DNA from 2 places in the Pantoea sp. LMR881 genome. Region 2 is predicted to be linked to the other one. Evidence: predicted binding sites of a transcription regulator. Region 2 holds the regulator's gene; the other holds the start of a gene.

Region 1 (10,870 bases), 2.8 Mb from region 2:
GCCCGTTGTGGCTGCAGCTTTTGAATTTGCCTTTATGGGCGGTTCGATGGGTTCTGTCGTGGGTGCGCGTTTTGTCCGCGCGGTTGAGCAGGCTCTGGAAGAGAACTGCCCGCTGATTTGCTTCTCCGCCAGTGGCGGCGCGCGTATGCAGGAAGCTCTGATGTCGCTGATGCAGATGGCAAAAACCAGCGCAGCATTAGCAAAAATGCAGGAACGCGGTCTGCCTTATATCTCTGTGCTGACTGACCCAACCATGGGTGGCGTCTCTGCCAGCTTTGCGATGCTGGGCGATTTGAACGTCGCGGAACCAAAAGCACTGATCGGTTTCGCCGGGCCGCGTGTTATCGAGCAAACCGTGCGTGAAAAATTGCCACCGGGCTTTCAGCGCAGTGAGTTTTTGATTGAAAAGGGTGCGATTGACATGATCATCCGTCGCCCGGAAATGCGCTATAAACTGGCGAGCCTGCTGGCAAAAATGACGAACCTGCCGGCACCGCTGCATGATGGTGACCAGTCTGCACCAACGACTGAGCCGGAGAGCAACGAGGCCTGACAGGAGATAGAAAGGCGCGCCGGTCGCGCCTTTTACCAATGCACCGTATACCCTTCACAGACCGGGTATAAATTTGCAAAACGGGACATATGGACACTCTTCACCTTCCTCAAGCCACGTCGCCTTTGGCCACGTGGCTTTATTATCTTGAGCACCTTCATACTCAGGCCATAGAACTGGGACTGGATCGTATTCGCCAGGTGGCGCGACGTCTGGATCTGCTGAAGCCTGCGCCTTTCGTTTTCACCGTCGCGGGCACCAATGGCAAAGGCACAACCTGCCGCACCCTGGAAACCTTGCTGATAGCAGCCGGTTATCGCGTGGGCGTTTACAGCTCCCCGCATCTGGTGCGGTATACCGAGCGCGTGCGCGTTCAGGGTCAGGAGCTGAGTGAAGCCCTGCACACTGCCAGCTTTGCAGAAATCGAAGCTGGACGCGGTGATATCTCGCTAACCTATTTTGAATTCGGCACGTTATCGGCCCTGAACCTGTTCCGGCAATCACAACTTGATGTGGTGATTCTGGAAGTCGGCCTCGGCGGTCGTCTGGATGCCACCAATATCGTTGATGCTGATGTGGCGGTCATTACCAGCATCGCGCTGGATCACACCGACTGGCTGGGCCCGGATCGTGAAAGCATTGGCCGCGAAAAAGCAGGCGTGTTTCGCGCAGGCAAACCGGCGATAGTTGGCGAACCTGATATGCCAGACAGTATTGCTGCAGTAGCAAACGAGAAGGGCGCGCAACTGCTACAGCGCGGCCGGGACTGGTCATATCGTCAACAAGCCGAAAGCTGGTCGCTGCGCGATGTGCAGGGCGATCTTAGCGATCTGCCGCTGCCACAGGTGCCTTTGCCGAATGCTGCCACTGCGCTGGTTGCGCTGCGTGCGTCGGGATTAACGGTCAGTGAAGCGCAGATTCGTGCCAACCTGCCGCTGGCGGTTTTACCGGGGCGTTTTCAGACCGTAAGCGAATCACCGCGCGTGATTTTGGATGTGGCACACAATCCACATGCGGCAGCCTATCTGGCGTCGCGTCTTGCGACTTTACCCGCGCAGGGTGCGGTTCATGCCGTGGTAGGCATGCTGCATGATAAAGATATTGCGGGCACCCTGGCGGCATTAGCACCAGAGGTTGATTACTGGTACTGCGCGCCGCTGGAAGGGCCGCGCGGTGCAACCGCTGAACAGTTAATGATGCATTTGCCGCAGGCGCAGGCTTTTGCCGATGTTGACAGCGCATGGCAGCAGGCGCGCCAGCAGGCACAGCCGCAGGACATCGTACTGGTGTGTGGCTCCTTCCACACCGTTGCGCAGGTCATGGAATCGATGGAAACGGAGAAAGAGCGTGGCGAGTAAGTTTCAAAACCGTTTAGTCGGAACCATTATTCTGGTCGCCGTTGGCGTGATTGTGCTGCCAGGGCTGCTGGATGGCAAAAAGAAGCATTATAAAGAAGAGTTCGCCGCTATTCCGCTAGTGCCTAAACCAGACGATCAGCAGGACAGTGAAATGGTGCCGCCGGTGACCCAGTCTCTGCCCGCTCAGCCACCTGAAGGTGCCGGCGCGGCAGTGGATAACAGCAGCGGTAAAGCGAACAGCGTGGCTGAGCATGGCAGTAACAAACCCGCGGATAACAGCGAACCCAGTGTCGTCACGCCGCCGCCAGTTCATCAGCCTGCGCCTGTGCCGCCGGTGAGTCAGCCTAAGCCGAAACCGGTTGAGCAACCCAGGCCAAAACCGCAGCCTAAGCCGGTTGAGCAACCGAAGCCAGTTGAACAGCCTAAACCGGCGGAACAGCCAAAAGCAGCAGAGTCCGCACCAGCTGGTCAGGCTTATGTGGTGCAACTTGGTGCCCTGAAGAACGCCAGCAAGGTCAATGAGATCGTCGCGCAGTTGCGTTTATCGGGCTATCGCGCTTTTACCGTACCGTCTACGCCAGTGCAGGGACAAATTACCCGCATCTATGTTGGCCCTGACGCGTCAAAAGCGAAGCTGCAAAGCTCTGTTTCTGAGCTAAAAAGCCTTTCCGGTTTAGGTGGTGTGGTTAAACCGTACAGCACCCGCTAAAAGATCAATTGATGTTGCCGATAGCAATAACAGGCAGCCTCTTTTTAATCTGGAGATGCCCGGTTAAAGGATTAAAAAAGCATAAGTAAGTTAGTTTTCAAGACGTTAAATTTTTGATAATCCCATGGGCGAGGAAGGGATTTTTTCATCGCCCTTTTTATGGAAACAGAAAAAGAAAACCGCTACGCAAACGTTTTCTTTTTCTGTTAGAATGCGCCCCGAACTGGATGCAGGGGTGCAAATGCGCTGGCGCTGGAAGAGTTCATGATCTGGATTGATTACGTCATTATTGCGGTAGTTGGTTTTTCGGCTCTGGTCAGCCTGATCCGTGGGTTTGTTCGGGAAGCCTTATCTCTTGTTACCTGGGGATGTGCGTTTTTTGTCGCCAGTCATTACTACGCCTACCTTGCAGTCTGGTTTACAGGTTTTGACGACGAACTGGTTCGTAACGGTATCGCTATCGGGGTGCTGTTCGTGGCTACCCTGATTGTGGGAGCGATTGTGAACTACGTTATCGGCTCGCTGGTGGAAAAAACTGGCTTGTCGGGAACCGACCGGGTATTGGGAGTCTGTTTCGGGGCGTTGCGTGGTGTGCTGATTGTAGCTGCTATGCTCTTTTTCCTTGATACATTCACAGGATTTTCGAAAAGTCCGGACTGGCAACAGTCTCAACTCATTCCCCAGTTCAGTTATATAATCAGGTGGTTTTTTGATTACCTGAAAAGCACGTCGAGTTTTTTACCCCGGTGACGCTACCGGGAGTGCGGCTTAATGAGGAAATGACAACATGTGCGGTATTGTCGGTATCACCGGTTTCATGCCGGTAAACCAGTCGATCTATGACGCGTTAACGGTGCTTCAGCACCGCGGGCAGGATGCCGCAGGCATTTGTACTATTGATGCGCTGAATTGCTTCCGCCTGCGTAAGGCAAATGGCCTGGTCAGCGACGTTTTCGAAGCACGCCACATGCAGCGTTTGCAGGGCAATATGGGCATCGGTCACGCACGTTATCCAACGGCGGGCAGCTCCAGCGCCTCTGAAGCGCAGCCCTTCTATGTAAACTCGCCGTACGGTATTACTCTGGCGCACAACGGTAACCTGACCAACGCGCACGAACTGCGTAAAAAGCTGTTCGAAAAAGGCCGTCGCCATGTTAACACCACTTCAGACTCTGAGATTCTGCTGAATATTTTCGCGCAGGAGCTGGATCGTTTTCAGCACTATCCGCTGGAAGCTGACAATATCTTTGCCGCCGTGGCCGCAGTACATCAGCAGGTGCGTGGTGCGTATGCGGTTGTGTCGATGATTATCGGTCACGGCATGGTTGCGTTTCGCGATCCGAACGGTATTCGCCCGCTGGTGCTGGGCAAGCGAGTTATCGCTGATGGCCGCACCGAATACATGGTGGCCTCTGAAAGCGTGGCGCTGGATACGCTGGGCTTTGAATTTATCCGTGACGTTGCACCGGGTGAAGCGGTTTATATTACTGAGCAGGGCCAGCTTTCTACCCGCCAGTGTGCCGAAAACCCGAAAAGCAATCCGTGCCTGTTCGAATACGTCTATTTTGCACGTCCGGACTCTTTCCTCGATAAAATTTCTGTCTACAGTGCACGTGTGCGTATGGGCACCAAACTGGGCGAAAAAATTGCCCGCGAGTGGGAAGATCTGGATATTGATGTTGTTATCCCGATTCCAGAAACTTCAACTGATATCGCGCTGGAAATTGCCCGTATTCTGGATAAACCGTATCGCCAGGGTTTTGTGAAAAACCGTTATGTGGGCCGTACCTTTATCATGCCGGGTCAGCAGTTACGTCGCAGCGCAGTGCGCCGCAAACTGAACGCTAACCGCGCTGAGTTTCGTGATAAAAACGTCCTGCTGGTTGATGACTCTATTGTGCGTGGCACCACCTCAGAGCAAATCATTGAGATGGCGCGTGAAGCGGGTGCAAAACGTGTTTACCTGGCATCAGCGGCACCAGAAATCCGTTTCCCGAATGTGTACGGCATTGATATGCCAAGCGCAACTGAACTGATTGCTCACGGTCGTGAAGTGGATGAAATTTGTCAGCTGATCAAAGCCGATGCACTGATTTTCCAGGACCTGAACGATCTTATCGAAGCAGTACGTGAAGAGAACCCAGACATTACCCAGTTTGAATGCTCGGTATTTAACGGGGTTTACGTCACCAAAGATGTTGACCAGCGTTATCTGGAATATCTCGAATCCTTGCGTAATGACGACGCAAAAGCGATTGCGCGTCAAAATGAGGTCGAGAACCTCGAACTGCACAACGAAGGCTGAGACTTTGTGTTAAGCCAGTAAACCGTACCGGCAGTGAAAAAAGGCGAGAGCAATCTCGCCTTTTTCTATTTTATGCAGCCGCGTTATGATGGCCCACTTTGAGACAGCAAGGCTGAATTATGAAACGACTCATCATTGGCATTTCTGGTGCCAGCGGCGTGATCTACGGCGTGCGCATGCTGCAGGTTTTACAGCAGGTGGAAGAGGTGGAAACACACCTGGTGATGAGCCAGGCGGCGCGTCAGACGCTGGGGCTGGAAACCGATTACAGCTTACGGAATGTGCAGGCATTAGCGGATGTGGTGCACGATGTGCGCGATATTGCGGCAACGATTTCCTCTGGCTCCTTTAAAACTCTCGGCATGGCCATTCTGCCGTGCTCAATGAAAACCCTGTCGGGTATTGTGCACAGCTACAGCGATTCTTTATTAACACGTGCCGCCGATGTGGTATTGAAAGAGCAGCGCAAGCTGGTGCTTTGTGTACGTGAAACACCGCTACATCTGGGCCATTTACGCATGATGACTACTGCTGCTGAGCTTGGGGCCATTATCATGCCACCGGTTCCTGCCTTCTATCATCGTCCACAAAACATTGAAGAGCTGGTTGATCAAACCGTAAATCGCGTTATTGACCAGTTTGATATCGAATTACCGGAAGATTTGTTTACGCGCTGGCAAGGTGCATAGATTGCACTTTTATGGTGCATCCGCGCGCCAGGGATCACTCTTCGTGCATTTAATGCACCAAAAGTTAACAACATCGCTTTTTCTCGGTGACATCGCTGATATATTCCCTCACAAACAGCGCATTTTCGCCTGTTCAGCGTCACGCTAAGTATGCTGATAACTTGCAGAACTGGCATGAAACATGCAAATTAACCTGCGCAAACACATCACGTAGCACATAACAAAAAGCACTTACTTGAGGGTAATCTATGAAAAAGCGTGTTCTGGCTCTTTCTCTGATGTTGGGCTTGTCCAGCGCCGCCAGCGTCTTCGCTGCGCTCCTGGCTCTATCCGCATCGGAACTGATCCAACTTACCCACCGTTTGAGTCAAAAAACGCGCAAGGGCAGTTAGTGGGCTTTGATATCGATCTGGCCAATGAAATTTGCAAACGCATTAACACTAAATGCACCTACGTTGAAAGCGACTTCGATGCGCTCATTCCTTCTCTTAAAGCCAAGAAAATTGATGCCATCATTTCATCACTTTCAATCACAGCAAAACGTCAGGAAGAGATCGCCTTTTCTGAAAAACTCTACGCTGCCAATGCACGCTTAGTGGCACCGAAAGGCGCAAAAATTGAGCCAACTGTCGACTCTCTGAAAGGCAAAAATATTGGTCTGTTGCAGGGTACAACCCAGGAAACCTATGCCAATCAATACTGGCGACCAAAAGGCGTAACCGTCACGCCGTATGCTAACCAGGATTTGGTTTATCAGGACCTGAATGCGGGCCGTATTGATGCTGCGTTCCAGGACGAAATTCAGGCAAGTGAAGGCTTTCTGAAGCAGGCTGTCGGTAAGAACTACGCCTTTGCCGGTCCGGCCGTGAAAGATGACCAAATCTTTGGCGTCGGCACCGGTATGGGCCTGCGTAAAGGGGATACTGAACTGAAAACCGCTATCGACAAAGCCTTTGATGAGATGCGCAAAGACGGGACTTACGACAAGCTGGCGAAGAAGTATTTTGATTTTAATGTATATGGTGACTAACTAAACCTGTCCTTTATACCCGTCATACTTCGCGCTGCAGGTGCGTTGGCTGCGCTCGCTCCCCCGGTCACTTACTTGAGTAAGCTTGCGGGGAGGAGCGAACTTGCTGCCTTCCTGCAACGCGAATTATTTAGGTATAGCTGCGAGCTGATGTGAGCAGGCAGCACTTTGTTTAACCCCACGACAGGACCTTTCCATGTTGTATGGCTATTCTGATGTAATTCTTAAAGGCACACTGGTGACGCTTGAGCTGGCGCTCAGTTCAGTGCTGCTGGCGGTTATCCTCGGCTTGATTGGCGCGGGTGCTAAGCTGTCGCGCAGTCGACTTTTAGCCGTAATTTTTGAAGGCTATACCACGCTGATCCGTGGCGTTCCCGATCTTGTTCTCATGTTGCTGATCTTCTACGGTCTGCAAATTGCCTTAAACCAGGTCACTGATGCGCTTGGCGTTGCCCAGTTCGATATCGACCCGATGGTGGCCGGTATTATTACGCTTGGCTTCATTTACGGAGCCTACTTTACCGAAACCTTCCGTGGTGCATTCCTCGCCGTACCAAAAGGGCAAATTGAAGCGGCAACCGCCTTTGGCTTTACCGGTTCGCAGGTTTTTCGCCGCGTTTTATTTCCGGCGATGATGCGTTATGCACTGCCTGGCATTGGAAACAACTGGCAGGTGGTACTGAAAGCCACGGCACTGGTGTCGTTGCTGGGCCTGGAAGATGTGGTGAAAGCAACGCAACTGGCCGGTAAAAGTACCTGGCAACCTTTCTACTTCGCGATCGTCGCGGGTGTGATTTATCTGGTGTTTACCACGCTGTCGAATGGCGTGTTGTGGTGGCTGAACCGCCGCTACTCAGTGGGTGTGAAAAGGGCAGAGTTATGATTGATATTATTCAGGAATACTGGAAATCGCTGCTCTGGACCGATGGCTATCGCTTTACCGGCGTTGCGATCACCCTTTGGCTGCTGATTTTTTCCGTGGTAGCAGGGGGCTGCATGGCCGTGCTGTTAGCCATTGCCCGCGTGTCACCCAATCGCTGGATCAGCCTGCCGGTGTGGCTGTTCACCTATGTCTTCCGTGGCACGCCACTTTATGTGCAAATGCTGGTGTTTTATTCCGGCATGTACACGCTGGAGATTGTGAAAGGCACTGAACTGCTTAACGCCTTCTTCCGTAGCGGTCTCAACTGTACGCTGCTGGCGTTTACGTTAAATACCTGTGCGTATACCACGGAGATTTTCGCCGGTGCGATACGTGCTGTGCCACACGGTGAAATTGAGGCGGCCCGCGCTTATGGTTTCTCAACCTTCAAACTTTATCGCTGCATTATTCTGCCTTCTGCGCTGCGCACGGCTTTGCCCGTGTACAGCAACGAAGTGATTTTAATGCTGCACTCGACGGCGCTGGCGTTTACCGCCACGGTCCCGGATCTGCTAAAAATTGCGCGTGATATTAATTCGGCAACGTACCAGCCGTTTACCGCATTTGGCATCGCCGCCGTGCTTTATCTCATTATCTCTTACGTGTTGATTAGCCTGTTCCGCCTGGCGGAGCGCCGCTGGCTAGCGCACGTGAAACCCTCTTCATCGCATTGAGTAAGACTATGGCTGAAAATAAATTAAGCGTCACCGAATTGCATAAACGTTACGGTGAACATGAAGTGCTGAAAGGGGTGTCGTTACAGGCCGATGCCGGGGATGTCATCAGCATTATCGGCTCGTCAGGTTCAGGAAAGAGTACCTTCCTGCGCTGTATTAACTTCCTGGAAAAGCCAAGCGAAGGCACGATTAATGTAAACAACGAGCAGATTGGCCTGGTACGCGACACCGACGGTCAGCTTAAGGTCGCAAATAAAGAGCAGCTGCGCACGTTGCGCACTCGCTTAACCATGGTATTTCAGCACTTCAACTTGTGGAGTCACATGACGGTGCTGGAAAATGTCATGGAGGCACCGATTCAGGTACTCGGTTTGAGCAAAGCGGAAGCGCGTGAACGTGCGATTAAATACCTCGATAAAGTCGGAATTGATGAACGTGCGCGGATAAAATATCCGGTGCATCTCTCTCGGGGGCAGCAGCAGCGTGTGTCAATTGCACGCGCCCCGGCAATGGAGCCGGAAGTGCTGCTGTTTGATGAACCGACCTCGGCGCTCGATCCTGAATTAGTGGGCGAAGTGCTGCGCATCATGCAGAAGCTGGCAGAAGAGGGCAAAACCATGGTGGTGGTCACGCATGAAATGGAGTTTGCCCGCCACGTGTCCAGTCACGTCATCTTTCTGCATCAGGGCAAAATTGAAGAACAGGGAGCGCCAGACGAACTGTTTAACAATCCAAAAAGTCCGCGCCTGCAACAATTCCTTAAAGGCTCACTGAAGTAAAAAATATCCCGCGTCGTTGCGGCGCGGGATATTTTGCCAGGGTGTCTCAGGTTTTTACCACATCCTGCAACGCTTCCTGTAAATCATAATAGCGAAAGCCAAATCCTGAGGCTTCCAGCCGTTTTGGCAGCACATGCTGCCCGCCCAGCACTAACACCGACGATTCGCCCATCATCAGTTTGATGGCACTGGCAGGTGTACGCATAAAGGCCGGACGATGCATTACATGGCCCAGCGTGGCGGCAAACTGTTCGTTGCGCACCGCATAAGGCGCCACCATGTTGAACGGACCGCGCAGATCCTCGTTGTCCAGCAGCCACAGAATAGCGTTCACCATGTCGTCAATGTGGATCCACGGCAAATATTGTTTTCCACTGCCGATCGGCCCACCAATGCCTAGCCTGAAGGGCAGTTTCATTTTGCTGAGCGCGCCGCCCTCTTTTGCGAGGACCACGCCGGTACGCAGCAAACAGACACGTGTCCGCTCGCTTTGGGCGCTGAGCGCCAGTTGTTCCCAGCGTGAGCACAACGTATGGGTAAACTCATCATGCCCCGGATCATCTTCTGTCAGTACCAGTTCACCCGTATTACCATAAAAACCCGTTGCCGAGCCAGAAATTAACACCTTTGGTGGCGAGAGGCTGGCGTTAATCAGTGAGGCGATACGCTCGGTGATTTGCCAGCGACTTTCGCATAGCTGTTGCTTGTGAATTTCAGTCCACCGCTTATCGGCGATGGGTTCGCCAGCCAGGTTAATCACCGCATCAACGCCATCCAGATTCTGCTGTTGCGCCAGTCCGGACCAAAATGCGATACCTTCACCCAGCTTGTCACGTGCGCCAACAACATCACGGGTGACAACGCTGATGTGATGACCAATCTGTTGCAGACGAGGGATCAGGTGACGACCAATCAATCCTGTCCCACCCGTAATTAAGATATGCATGTTGCGACTCCTTATTACCCGTCATACTTCAAGCCACAGGCAGGGACAATGTCTCATTTTTCTGCAGCGCGAATTATCGGGGATGTATCGTTTTTTTGTTTTCCGCTTTATTCAGCATAGAAGAGCGAGGCAAGTGTGGCGTGAGCCGCTTCGATGTTTCACGCCTGAGAGCAAACATCGGACCAGCCAGGCGTTGCCTTCGTAAATAAAAATCGGTAAACATGATGCAACCCTGATAGCTAATTGAGGTAGCAGATGAATTATCCGTCCATCACCCTATGGTCTGATTCATCATTTTTTAGCCCTTACGTCATGTCGGTTTACGTTGCGCTCACGGAAAAAGGCATCCCTTTTAGTCTCAAACGCATTGACCTGTCACGCAATCAGCAACTTGCTGCGGAATATCGTGAGCTCTCTTTAACCTGCCGCGTACCCACGCTACAGGTTGATAACTTTTCCTCAGCGAATCCTCCGCTATCACCGAATATCTTGAAGAGCGGTTCCCTGCGCCGGAATTTGAACGCCTCTATCCACGCGATCGGGAGAAACGCGCCCGGGCCCGTGAAATGCAGGCATGGTTACGCAGCGACTTCATGTGGATTCGGCAGGAGCGTCCGACGGAAGTCCTGTTTGCAGGTGAGCGTTTTCCGCCTTTAACCCCAACCGCGCAGCAGTCTGTGGACAAGTTAGTGGCCGCAGTACAACGCCTGTTGCTTGAAGGGCAGCAGAATTTGTTTGGCGAATGGTCGATTGCCGACACCGATTTAGCGGTGATGCTTAACCGACTCGTGTTACACGGCGACAACTTGCCGGTGCAACTTCAGCATTACGCTGAATTTCAGTGGCAGCGGGCTTCGGTACAGCTGTGGTTGGCGGAAAGTGGCAAAAATCGATAATTTTTG
Region 2 (10,870 bases):
GCATTCCCACCAACCGTCCATATAGCTTTCACCCAAGCCGAGCGAACCTTCCTGTAAGACACGTTTGAAAAATTCAGGGTTATTTACCTGAATATCCCAGGGCGAGAGCCGTTGATTTCGATATCAGCCTGTTCCACCAATTCATGAACGATACGATACCAATGGTTTTGTTCAAGGCTCACTTCTTCTATACACGATGAACTCATAGCTTCTCCATCACCTGTCCGACCTGAACCTGAGAAAAAGAATAGTCAATTTCTCCAGGGTTGTGAGAAAAGTCACGGAATGGCCCGTGCGCCAGATATCCGACGTATTACAGAGGATTGAAACGGAACAATTTCAGTCTGACACAACGATAACGTACATCGTGCAGACACCATCCCAGCGACAAGGTCGCCAAAAATTTCCTGCTATTATCTTGTTGATTTGGTGCAGATTTATTGACCCGAATGAGTATATTCTCACGCGGGTCAATATTCAACGGCTTATTGTTAGGGTGCTAACTAAAAACAATGCCGTCTTATTAATTATCCTGGCAGGCAGTTTTGGAGGAGGCAATGTCAGTTTGTGCGCCAGAATAACGCTGCAGGCGATAGCCCAGTAATGCCAGCAAAATGGTCAGCGCCATAATAAGCGTGGTGGTAATAAGCGCATGCTGAAGTCCTGCAGAGACCGCCAGGCTGGCAATAAAGCATAAACCTAACTGTAGGGTATTTTGCAGCGCCGCGGCTTTACCGGTGGCGTGAGGAAAAGGCAGCAGGGCGCTGGAGACCACGATGGGATAAATAGCCCCGTTCGCTAACGCCATGCCGCAAAACGGCAACAATAACGCGAGCAAATTATTCATTCCGGCCAGCGAAACGGCAAACAGCGCCAGAATACTCAGGCTGTAAAGCGCCAGCAGCCCGGGCAAAAGTTGTTTACCGTTCAGTCGGTTGAGCAGGGCGCGGCAGCCAAACCCACCAAGTAAAAACGCAAGAGTCTGCGGAATATAGCTAAGGCCAATATCCGCTGGCGTTAAGCCTATAGCAGCCAGAATAAACGGCGAGCCGGTAAGCCAGGCAAAAAAGCTGGCAGAGCAAGCGGAATAGATCAAGACGTTGCCGCTGTAGACTGACGAACGTAACAGGGTAATAAAACCAGGCTGTTTAGTTTTTCCATCCACCGTTTTATGCACTGTCGGTAAACGCAATGTCACGAGGATCAGCATCAGGGCGACAGCAGTCAGAAGCAAAAAAATTGAACGCCAGTGGAAATGGCTGATCAGCCAGGCACCGACCAGCGGCGCTAACGCTGGCGACAGCGCGACTAACGGCATAATGGTTGCAAAAACTTTATTGGCCTGAGACGGTGAATAACGATCGACAACCAAAGCCTGCCAGCTTACTGCAGCAGCACACACCCCAACAGCCTGAATGAAACGCAGCAGCAGCATCAATACACTGTTGTTTACCCATAACATCCCGGCGCAACCGAGAGCAAATAATCCCAGGCCCGCCAGCAGTACAGGTTTACGACCGATACGATCGGACAGCGGTCCCCAGAAAAGTTGCGCACAGGCAAACCCCGCGAGGAACAGACTCATACTGGCGCTGATGATGCCGGGTGTCGTATTAAAGGTTTGCTGCATCGCACCAAAGGCAGGCAAGTACATGTCTGTGGCTAAAAAGCCCAACATACTGAGCAGGGCAAGATAAGGCATGAATGTTTTATTGGTTAACATTAGGTTCTCATTTTTAAGCAATGAACGCGGCAGAGTGTAAAAGGTGCACTTCGTGCTGTGAAACGCTAATATTTGCCGATTGCTGTTAAATTTTTTGCAGGCAGATTATGTGGTCAGAATATGCGTTAGAAGTGGTTGATGCCGTGGCCAGAGGCGGAAGTTTTAGCGCCGCTGCGCAGGAGCTGCATCGTGTGCCTTCTGCTATTAGTTATACCGTGCGTCAGCTTGAAACCTGGCTGGCGGTGCCCTTATTTGAACGCCAGCATCGTGAAGTAGTTTTAACCCCGGCGGGTGAGCATTTTGTACGTGAAGGGCGGAGCGTCATCAAAAAAATGCTGGCTACCCGACGGCAATGCCAGCAGCTGGCCAATGGCTGGCGCGGTCAGTTGAGCATTGCAGTTGACTGCATTGTCAAACCTGAACGCACGCGACAGCTGGTAAAGATTTTTATCGCCACTTCCCGGACATGGAATTACACATTAGCTATGAAGTTTTTAATGGTGTCTGGGATGCGCTGGCTGACGGGCGTGTCGATGTGGCGATCGGTGCAACGCAGGCCATTCCGGTGGGAGGGCGTTTTGCCTTTCAGGATATGGGGGCGCTGAACTGGCGTTGCGTGGTGAGGCATAACCATCCATTGACACAGGAAAGCCAGCTCGATGATGACACGCTACGGCGCTGGCCTTCACTGGTGCTGGAAGATACCTCACGGGCTTTGCCACGCCGCATGACCTGGACGTTAGATAATCAGCGTCGGCTGGTGGTGCCGGACTGGCAAACCGGGCTGGATTGTGTGCTGGGAGGATTGTGTGTGGCAATGATGCCGGGCCATCTGGCACATCCGCTGCTTGATGCAGGCGAGTTAGTGGAGTTGACGCTGCCAGTCGCTTTTCCGGAAAGCCCTTGCTGCGTCAGCTGGGCTGAAGATCGCGCATCACCGGCGCTGGGCTGGTTGCTCAATTACCTGGGTGATGCGCAAACGCTTAATCAAGAGTGGTTAAGCGAAGTTTAGCGGCGATAGTCGCGGAAAGGGCCATAACCCACTGAGCGACGTTCAATTAAGGTTGGATGGACCTCAATAGTTTGTGACTCTTCACGCTTGCTGGTAATACGATCCAGCAGCATCTCCAGCGCCTTTTCGCCAAGCTGAGCTTTCGGCTGATGCACCGTGGTGAGAGCCGGCGTGAAATAGCGTGCGTTGCGCACATTATCATAGCCAATGACGGAAATATCCTGTGGTACGCGCAAACCCATCTCATCAGCCGCACAGATCGCGCCCATCGCCATAATGTCGCCGCCGCAAAATACCGCAGTAGGCCGCTGTTTTTGCGACAGAATTTGCTGCATTGCCTGATAACCTGAGTCTGGCTCAAAATCACCCTGTACAATCCACTCTGCGCGGGGCTGAATACCTGCTTCTTCTAACGCTTTCAAAAAACCGGCATGGCGGCCGCCTCCGGTGTTACGTTCCAGCTGGCCAGGAATTGCACCGATATCGCGATGTCCGCGCTCTATCAGATAGCGGCCGGCAAGATAGCCACCCTGAAAGGCGTTATCCAGAACGGTATCGGTAAAATCGGCGCGAGATTCGCCCCAGTCCATCACCACCATAGGGATGTTGCGGTTCTCTTCCAGCATTTTTAGCAGATCATCAGGATACTCTGAGCACATCACCAACAGCCCGTCGACGCGCTTTTGCGCCATCATCGAGAGATAAGCACGCTGTTTTTGTAGATCGTTGTGCGCGTTACCTAAAATCAGCGTGTAACCCTTGTCGAAACAATGGTTTTCCACCGCTTCAATAATTTCAGCAAAATAAGGCGCTTCGCTGGAGGTCGCCAGTAATCCCAGCGTTTTGGTGTGATTCACCTTCAGACTGCGGGCAACCGCGCTGGGTGAATAATGCAGTTCCTGAATGGCTTGCCAGACTGCATTGCGCGTTTCTTCCGCCACAAAACGCGTTTTATTGATGACGTGAGAGACGGTCGTTGTAGAAACGCCAGCACGTTTCGCCACATCTTTAATTGTTGCCATGAAAAAGGACTCCCGGACTTATCGCAACTCGCTGATAAGCATAATGTTAAACGTTTGCGTCTGCTAAGGGTTTTGCCCGCAAATATGCAGTAATTTTGCCGGTAAAAAGGCGTCTGGGCGGGTTAATTACGCCAAAAGAAGACTGCGAACGGAACCGACGTTGCGCGCGTTGCGCAACAAAGGCTGGATTCTAACAAGGCTGAGCGGATAAAACGAGATTTTTACCGGGTCGTATGGGAAAATGCCTTATCCCTACAAACTGTGTGACTAAGGAGAACGAGATGAGTACCGATCTGAAACTGGCGCTGGCGACCACGGGCGCGGCGCTGCTGATGATTGTGGTGTTTAGCTTTACCGCGATTCTGCATTAATAAAAAAGCCGGGACAGTTCCCGGCTTTTTTGATCTGACGTTAACGAATCGTTTTTGGCGTCATCATACGCCGCGCACCGATATAATGTCGTTGCCAGTAATCCTCGCCAAGGGCGCTGATCTGAATATCTTTGCCGGTCCGTGGCGATTGAATAAATTTGCCATTTCCGAGGTAAACACCCACATGATCGGCGGTGCCGCGGCCATTAATACGGAAAAAACCAAATCGCCTTTTTCCAGGGATTCGCGTTTAACCGGCGCTGCATCACGCAAATGATACATTTCATTGGCGGTGCGTGGGATTTTAAATTTCAGCAAATCTTTGTAGGCGTACCAGACTAATCCACTGCAATCAAAACCGGTATGAGGCGAGGTACCGCCCCACTGATAAGGTTTACCCAATTGCCCCATCAGCTTTGCCATCGCGGTTTCACGCGCTTTTTGATAACGCTGCCGGTGAGCCTTACTCATTTTGATGGTGCTGATAGCGTTGCTTTTAGCCGCCACAATGTCAGATGAACGCTGATGGCCGTAACGCTTTTTAGCTGTTTTAGGCGTGCGTTTTTTAGCGGACGTCGGTTGTGCAACCCCAACGTGTTTTGCTTTTTTAGTTTGAGTTTCTGCGTTGTGGCCTGGCGTGATTTTTTTACCGATGCTTTTACCGGACGTCGCTTGCGTCGTTCATCTTCACGTGCACTTTTTGTCTCCGCTTTATGCGAACTGGCATTAACCGGTGCCTGCGGTGAAGCAGAAGCCACGTTAAAGAACAGCTGGGCAAATGCCAGGATGAAAAGCGTAATCAGTAAACGCATAGTCCGGTTACAGGTTGAGCTGTCAGCTTAGAAATACGCCTGACAGAGTTGGAAAAATCTGATCAAGGATCAGTGCCGGGGCCATTCTAGTCCAGTTTTTTTTTAAAAAAGTAAGTCCTTTTTCTTTTAATCTGTTAATGGCTGACATTTGAGCTGAAAATGAGCAATTTCAGCACTTTATATCAGCGGAATTATTGCAAATTATTAATGCTTTTATCGCGGTTAAAACCGCGATGGGGGGTTCGTCTTAAAATGACTTAACAAACATGGCGATTTAACCCCAGGGCAACAAATTCTCATTTTGAGTCCGAGGGTGAAGTCGCTACAATAAACAAACACGAAGTAACGAATTAAGGAAGGCAATTATGAGTACTGTAGAAAAAATTCAGCGCCAGATCGCAGAAAACCCGATCCTGCTGTACATGAAAGGTTCGCCGAAACTGCCAAGCTGCGGTTTCTCTGCCCAGGCGGTACAGGCACTGTCGGCCTGTGGTGAGCGTTTTGCTTACGTGGATATTCTGCAGAATCCTGATATTCGTGCAGAACTGCCGAAGTACGCTAACTGGCCAACCTTCCCGCAGTTGTGGATTGATGGTGAGTTGGTTGGTGGTTGTGACATCATCGTGGAGATGTTCCAGCGTGGCGAATTGCAGTCGCTGATCAAAGAAACCGCTGAGAAGTTTAAAGAAGCGGAATAAGAAAAGGCCGACAAATGTCGGCCTTTTTTTGCTTTTATTCGGTGGGTTGCGCTGCGGTATCATCCTCTGCAAAGGGCAACGGCCAGCCACCGAGGCGTTTCCAACGGTTCACCAGCTCACAAAACAGAATTGCAGTCTGCTGAGTATCATAAAGTGCGGAATGCGCCTGGGTACTGTCAAAATCCATGCCTGCTGCTTTACAGGCTTTCGCCAATACCGTCTGCCCCAATACTAATCCGCTGAGTGCTGCCGTATCAAAGGTGGCAAAAGGGTGAAAAGGATTCCGTTTCAGGCTGGCACGTTCTGCCGCCGCGGTCATAAAGTTGAGATCAAAGGTCGCGTTGTGGGCCACCATAATGGCGCGATTACAGCCCGTATCTTTGATACCTTTACGCACCATTTTGAAAATGGCATGCAGTGCTTCATATTCGCTAACGGCACCGCGTAAAGGATTGCTGGGATCGATACCGGTAAACGCTAACGCTTCTGGGTGCAACAGCGACCCAACAAAAGGTTCAACGTGGAAATGCAGTGTCTGGTCAAGGTGCAGCCAGCCCTCTTCATCCATTTTCAGCGTGGTCGCGGCAATCTCCAGCAGCGCATCGGTTTTTGCGTTGAAGCCTGCGGTTTCAACATCGATCACGACAGGATAAAAGCCACGGAAGCGTTGATTGAGCGCGTTTAGGGAATTCGATTCAGACATCAGGATCTCATTGCAGAAAAAGGGCAGCGCGCATTATGGCAAAAAACAGCGTTGGGTGCAGCAGGTCCAACAGGAATGGGTTAATGCTTCAGCCTGCCGCCGCGCAGCAGGCTGAACAGGGCAGGCTTAGTTGCCCAGGCCGTGACCGGCGTGTTTGTTTTCAATCAGTTCGATTTTGTAGCCATCCGGATCTTCTACAAAAGCGATAATGGTGGAACCGCCTTTTACCGGACCCGCTTCGCGTGTCACTTTTCCGCCATCGTTGCGGATGCGTTCACACGCGGCGGCAACATCATCTACGCCCAGTGCGATGTGACCGTAAGCGTTGCCCAGATCGTAGCTATCAACACCCCAGTTATAGGTCAGTTCAATAACAGCGCCTTCGCTCTCTTCGGTATAGCCTACAAACGCCAGAGTATATTTGTATTCAGCGTTTTCGCTCTGGCGCAGTAAACGCATGCCCAGCACGCGAGTATAAAAATCGATTGAACGTTGCAAATCGCCAACGCGAAGCATGGTGTGAAGTAAACGCATAACATCCTCTTTATTAGAAAAATGGCTTAAACGCTAAGTATAGCGATGAACAGCACAGAAAAATAACCGCTGCCGTAACAAGTCGTTACGGCAGTTTAATCACGACAGCGTTGGGTAATCCGTGTAGCCTTCAGCGCCGCCGCCGTAGAAGCTTTCCGGACGTTGTGGATTGAGCGGAGCATCTTGCTGTAAACGTTCAACCAGATCCGGGTTAGCAATGTAATCGCGACCAAAAGCCACAGCATCGATCAGCCCACGGGCGATAAGATCATCTGCTTTTTCTACCGTATACGCACCAGCACCGATAATCGTATTCGGGAACAGTTCACGCACTTTTTCACGGAAGGTATCCGTGTAAGGCGTGCCGCCAGCCCAGTCTGGTTCGGATAAGTGCAGATAGGCGATATTGCGTTTTGCCAGTTCGCCAATGTACCACAGCGCCGCTTCTTCCTCGTCCGGGCCGTTGTCCAGGTTCTGGAAACTGCCAACCGGTGATACCCGAATACCAATACGATCGGCTGACCAGTTAGCAATCACCGCATCCACCACTTCCAGTGCAAACCGGCCGCGTTTTTCCATGCTGCCGCCATATTCGTCGCTACGCTGATTTGACCCGGGCGCAAGAAACTGATGCATCAGATAGCCATGTGCAGAGTGCAGTTCAAGCAGATCAAAATCAGCTTCGCGCGCATTTGCCGCAGCCTGTCCAAAGTCTTTAATAATTTGCTGAATTTCAGTTACGCTCAGCTCACGCGGTGTTGAGGTCTCTTCACGATATACGCTGCCATCAGCGGCACGCAGCGAGGTACGGGTACCTGCAGAGAGGGCCGAAGGGGCAACGGGCGCTTTGCCTTCAGGCTGCACGCTGTGGTGTGAAATGCGGCCGGTATGCCACAACTGTACGGCACAGTGACCTCCTGCAGCATGAATACCTTCATTGATCGCTTTCCACGCGGCGATCTGCTGCTGCGTGTGCAGGCCTGGCGCCCCTGCATAGCCTTTCGCCTGAAAAGAGATCTGGGTCGCTTCAGTAATAATCAAACCTGCACTTGCACGCTGGCGGTAATATTCGCCCATCAAAGGCGTAGGAATGTCGCCCGGCTCAATACTGCGCAGACGGGTCAGCGGTGCCATGAAAATGCGATTGGGAACGGTAATTGCCCCGACTTTCAGTGGACGAAACAGCTGGGTACTCGCCATGGTGACTCCTTATAAACAGACCGGTCGTATATAAAATATCTTTTTAAAATCAGGGGGTTTTAGCCCACTATTTAAAAGTATGGTGCTGAAGGTGCAGCGGGGGCACCGCCAGGTAATTTTGCTTTGTAAACGTGTGGTTAACTACAAAAGCGAGAGCCAGGTCTGCCGTTTGTGTCAGAAGAGGGTAAGTTCAGCACAATCTGCTGCCGGGCAGAACGCTCAGCCTGTTGCCGGCACCGCGCTGTCAAACCGCATTGCCTTAACAGATCGCACGCTTGGTTGCTAACTGAGTCTGATCAACCCTAACCGCGCGGCAGACAGAACGGCTTGGCTAAACCTGCAAAAATCAACAGGTTTCATTGGGTTGTAGCGTCTCGTTCACAGCGACCAGCCTAGTAGACCCGTGGGTTCGTTGCAAGCATGCCACGGCTCTCAGGCACATACTGTTCAACGTGATACGTCATCGTGCGTTGAAATTCGCAGCCCAATATGATTATTTCTTGCACAAACGCGCTAAGCTCTCTTCAATACTCTTTTTGTTTTATCCGGAGTCGTTGTGGCGGAACAGCTTGAATTTTTCCCGGTTCCCAGTCCGTGTCGTGGCATCTGCCAGACGGATGCGCGTGGCTTTTGTCTGGGATGTTTACGCAGCCGTGAAGAGCGGTTTAACTGGATGCGGTTTAGCGATGCGCAGAAGCGCGATGTGCTGCGTCTTTGTCACCAGCGTCGGCTACGCCTGTTGCGTCAGCAGAAAAAGATGAGCCGGTTGATCCACAACAACCTTCATTGTTCTGACGCTTTCTCCGTTTCCGTTATACTCCCTGACACGCGTTTTCACCTCTGCAAACAGGGAGTTCAACATGCTACAGCCACAAGCTATCGCTCCACAGGGTCCAAATTTTTCACCGCTGGTCATGGGATACTGGCGCTTAATGGAATGGGACATGACGCCGCAACAGCGGGTCTCATTTATAGAACATCATCTGTCGTTAGGGATTTCCACCGTCGATCATGCAGATATTTATGGTGAATATCGCTGTGAGGCTGCCTTTGGTGAAGCATTAAAGCTGGCGCCGGGCCTGCGCGATCAATTACAGATCGTCACCAAATGTGGGATCGCCACCCGCGCTAAGCCTGAGCACCAGATCGGTCACTACATTACTGACAAAGCCCACATCCTCACGAGTGCAGAGAATTCACTGCGTCACTTAGCCACCGACCGGCTGGATCTGCTACTAATTCACCGCCCCGATCCGTTAATGGATGCAGATGAAGTCGCTGAGGCTTTCATTGCTCTGCACCAGAGCGGCAAAGTCTTGCATTTTGGTGTCTCTAACTTTACCCGCGCGCAGTTGACCTTATTGCAGTCGAGACTGCCGTTTTCACTGGTGACCAATCAGCTTGAAATTTCGCCAATACAACAAAATCTGTTAATGGATGGCACGCTGGATCAATGTCAACAGCAGCGCATTCGTCCTATGGCCTGGTCATGTCTGGGCGGTGGGCAATTATTTAACGATCCGCATTATCAACCGCTGCGTGATGAGCTTGAAGCTGTGCGCCAGGAAATCGGTGCATCGTCGATTGAGCAGGTGGTTTATGCCTGGGTGATTAAATTGCCAAGTAAACCGTTGCCAATTATTGGCTCAGGTAAAGCCGGGCGGGTAAAAGAGGCGGTTGGCGCGCTGAGTTTAACCCTGAATCGTCAACAATGGTTCCGCATTCGTAAAGCGGCGCTGGGATATGATGTGCCCTGAAGCGTAAAACTGCGTCAATCACAGGCAGGATAACGCAACACAGGCCAGGCTTATCAGGAACCCTGGAACCTAAAGGAGCAACAATGAAAACCAAAGTAATCGCTTTGCTGGCAATGTTGAGCTGTGGTGCGGCGCAGGCTGCTTCAGAACAGGTGACATTGCATCAGGTTACAGCAGAGGGCGTGGGTAAATCACTGGGTACGGTGACGGTTGAGGAAACGAAGTATGGCTTGCAATTTACGCCCAAACTCGAAGGTTTGACGCCGGGCATTCACGGTTTCCACGTTCATGCCAAAGGCAGTTGTGAACCTGGCCCCTCTGAAGGAAAAGTGGTTCCAGCCGGTGCGGCGGGTGGGCATCTGGACCCAGGCGGCAGCGGTAAACATCTTGGTCCGTATGCTGAAGGCCACTTAGGCGATCTGCCCGCCCTGTATGTAGATGACAAAGGCATGTCCAGCTATCCGGTGTTAGCGCCGCGTATCAAATCCCTGAGTGAGATCAAGGGCAAAGCGTTGATGGTTCACGTGGGTGGGGATAATCATGCCGATCATCCTCAGCCGTTAGGCGGTGGCGGTGCGCGCTATGCCTGCGGCGTAATCTGACTTTTCGGGCGGCAGCCCTCTGCCGCCTGCTTTCTTCGGTGTTGTTTACTCTTCAGCTATATCATCCCGTTCATTTCCCACCTATGATATTGATTCAGGTAAGAAAGCTTGAAAGGTGAAGGAGCGGGGAAATGAAAAAGTCGGGCGTGTTACTACTGGGATTGCTGCTGGTAGGATGCGAACAACCTAACGACACGCAACTGGTGACGGAAACCGGGCGGCAACTTCAGCGCACCATTGATGCCAGTCCGATGCGTAACACCTGCGAAAACATTGCCAAAGGGCGAGAATGGTTAAGCCGTCATACGATAAGCAAGCTGGAAGCACAAGGCTGTCAGTATGTATTGCGCAGCGCCACTGAAACCAATTTTACCGACACCGCCATTTATCACCACACAACAGCCATGGTTTGTGGCGGTATTACGGGCAAAAGTTT

Evidence for each region. The regulator PurR, encoded in region 2, represses purine synthesis genes. The targets are predictions, from matches to a motif close to CANGCAAACGTTTGCNTG.
Region 1: cvpA (colicin V production protein) is a predicted target of PurR. The motif match lies at 2,804-2,821, and genes of this name have one in related genera.

The regions. Positions count from the first base shown of each region.
Region 1 is NZ_JAPVOK010000002.1:3,458,633-3,469,502, forward strand. It holds gene accD (acetyl-CoA carboxylase, carboxyltransferase subunit beta) at 1-553, shown strand, start outside; gene folC (bifunctional tetrahydrofolate synthase/dihydrofolate synthase) at 643-1,911, shown strand; gene dedD (cell division protein DedD) at 1,901-2,620, shown strand; gene cvpA (colicin V production protein) at 2,885-3,370, shown strand; gene purF (amidophosphoribosyltransferase) at 3,408-4,925, shown strand; gene O3W44_RS18205 (UbiX family flavin prenyltransferase) at 5,045-5,614, shown strand; partial or broken gene argT (lysine/arginine/ornithine ABC transporter substrate-binding protein ArgT) at 5,863-6,644, shown strand; gene O3W44_RS18215 (histidine ABC transporter permease HisQ) at 6,841-7,527, shown strand; gene O3W44_RS18220 (ABC transporter permease) at 7,524-8,240, shown strand; gene hisP (histidine ABC transporter ATP-binding protein HisP) at 8,249-9,022, shown strand; gene O3W44_RS18230 (TIGR01777 family oxidoreductase) at 9,069-9,968, opposite strand; partial or broken gene yfcF (glutathione transferase) at 10,224-10,864, shown strand.
Region 2 is NZ_JAPVOK010000002.1:654,434-665,303, reverse strand. It holds partial or broken gene cfa (cyclopropane fatty acyl phospholipid synthase) at 1-206, opposite strand, end outside; gene punC (purine nucleoside transporter PunC) at 524-1,723, opposite strand; partial or broken gene punR (DNA-binding transcriptional activator PunR) at 1,831-2,735, shown strand; gene purR (HTH-type transcriptional repressor PurR) at 2,732-3,757, opposite strand; gene cydH (cytochrome bd-I oxidase subunit CydH) at 4,039-4,128, shown strand; partial or broken gene O3W44_RS04885 (C40 family peptidase) at 4,169-4,940, opposite strand; gene O3W44_RS04880 (Grx4 family monothiol glutaredoxin) at 5,303-5,638, shown strand; gene rnt (ribonuclease T) at 5,673-6,341, opposite strand; gene gloA (lactoylglutathione lyase) at 6,468-6,875, opposite strand; gene O3W44_RS04865 (alkene reductase) at 6,975-8,075, opposite strand; partial or broken gene O3W44_RS04860 (DUF1289 domain-containing protein) at 8,632-8,870, shown strand; gene O3W44_RS04855 (aldo/keto reductase) at 8,936-9,832, shown strand; gene sodC (superoxide dismutase [Cu-Zn] SodC) at 9,916-10,434, shown strand; gene O3W44_RS04845 (hypothetical protein) at 10,566-10,870, shown strand, end outside.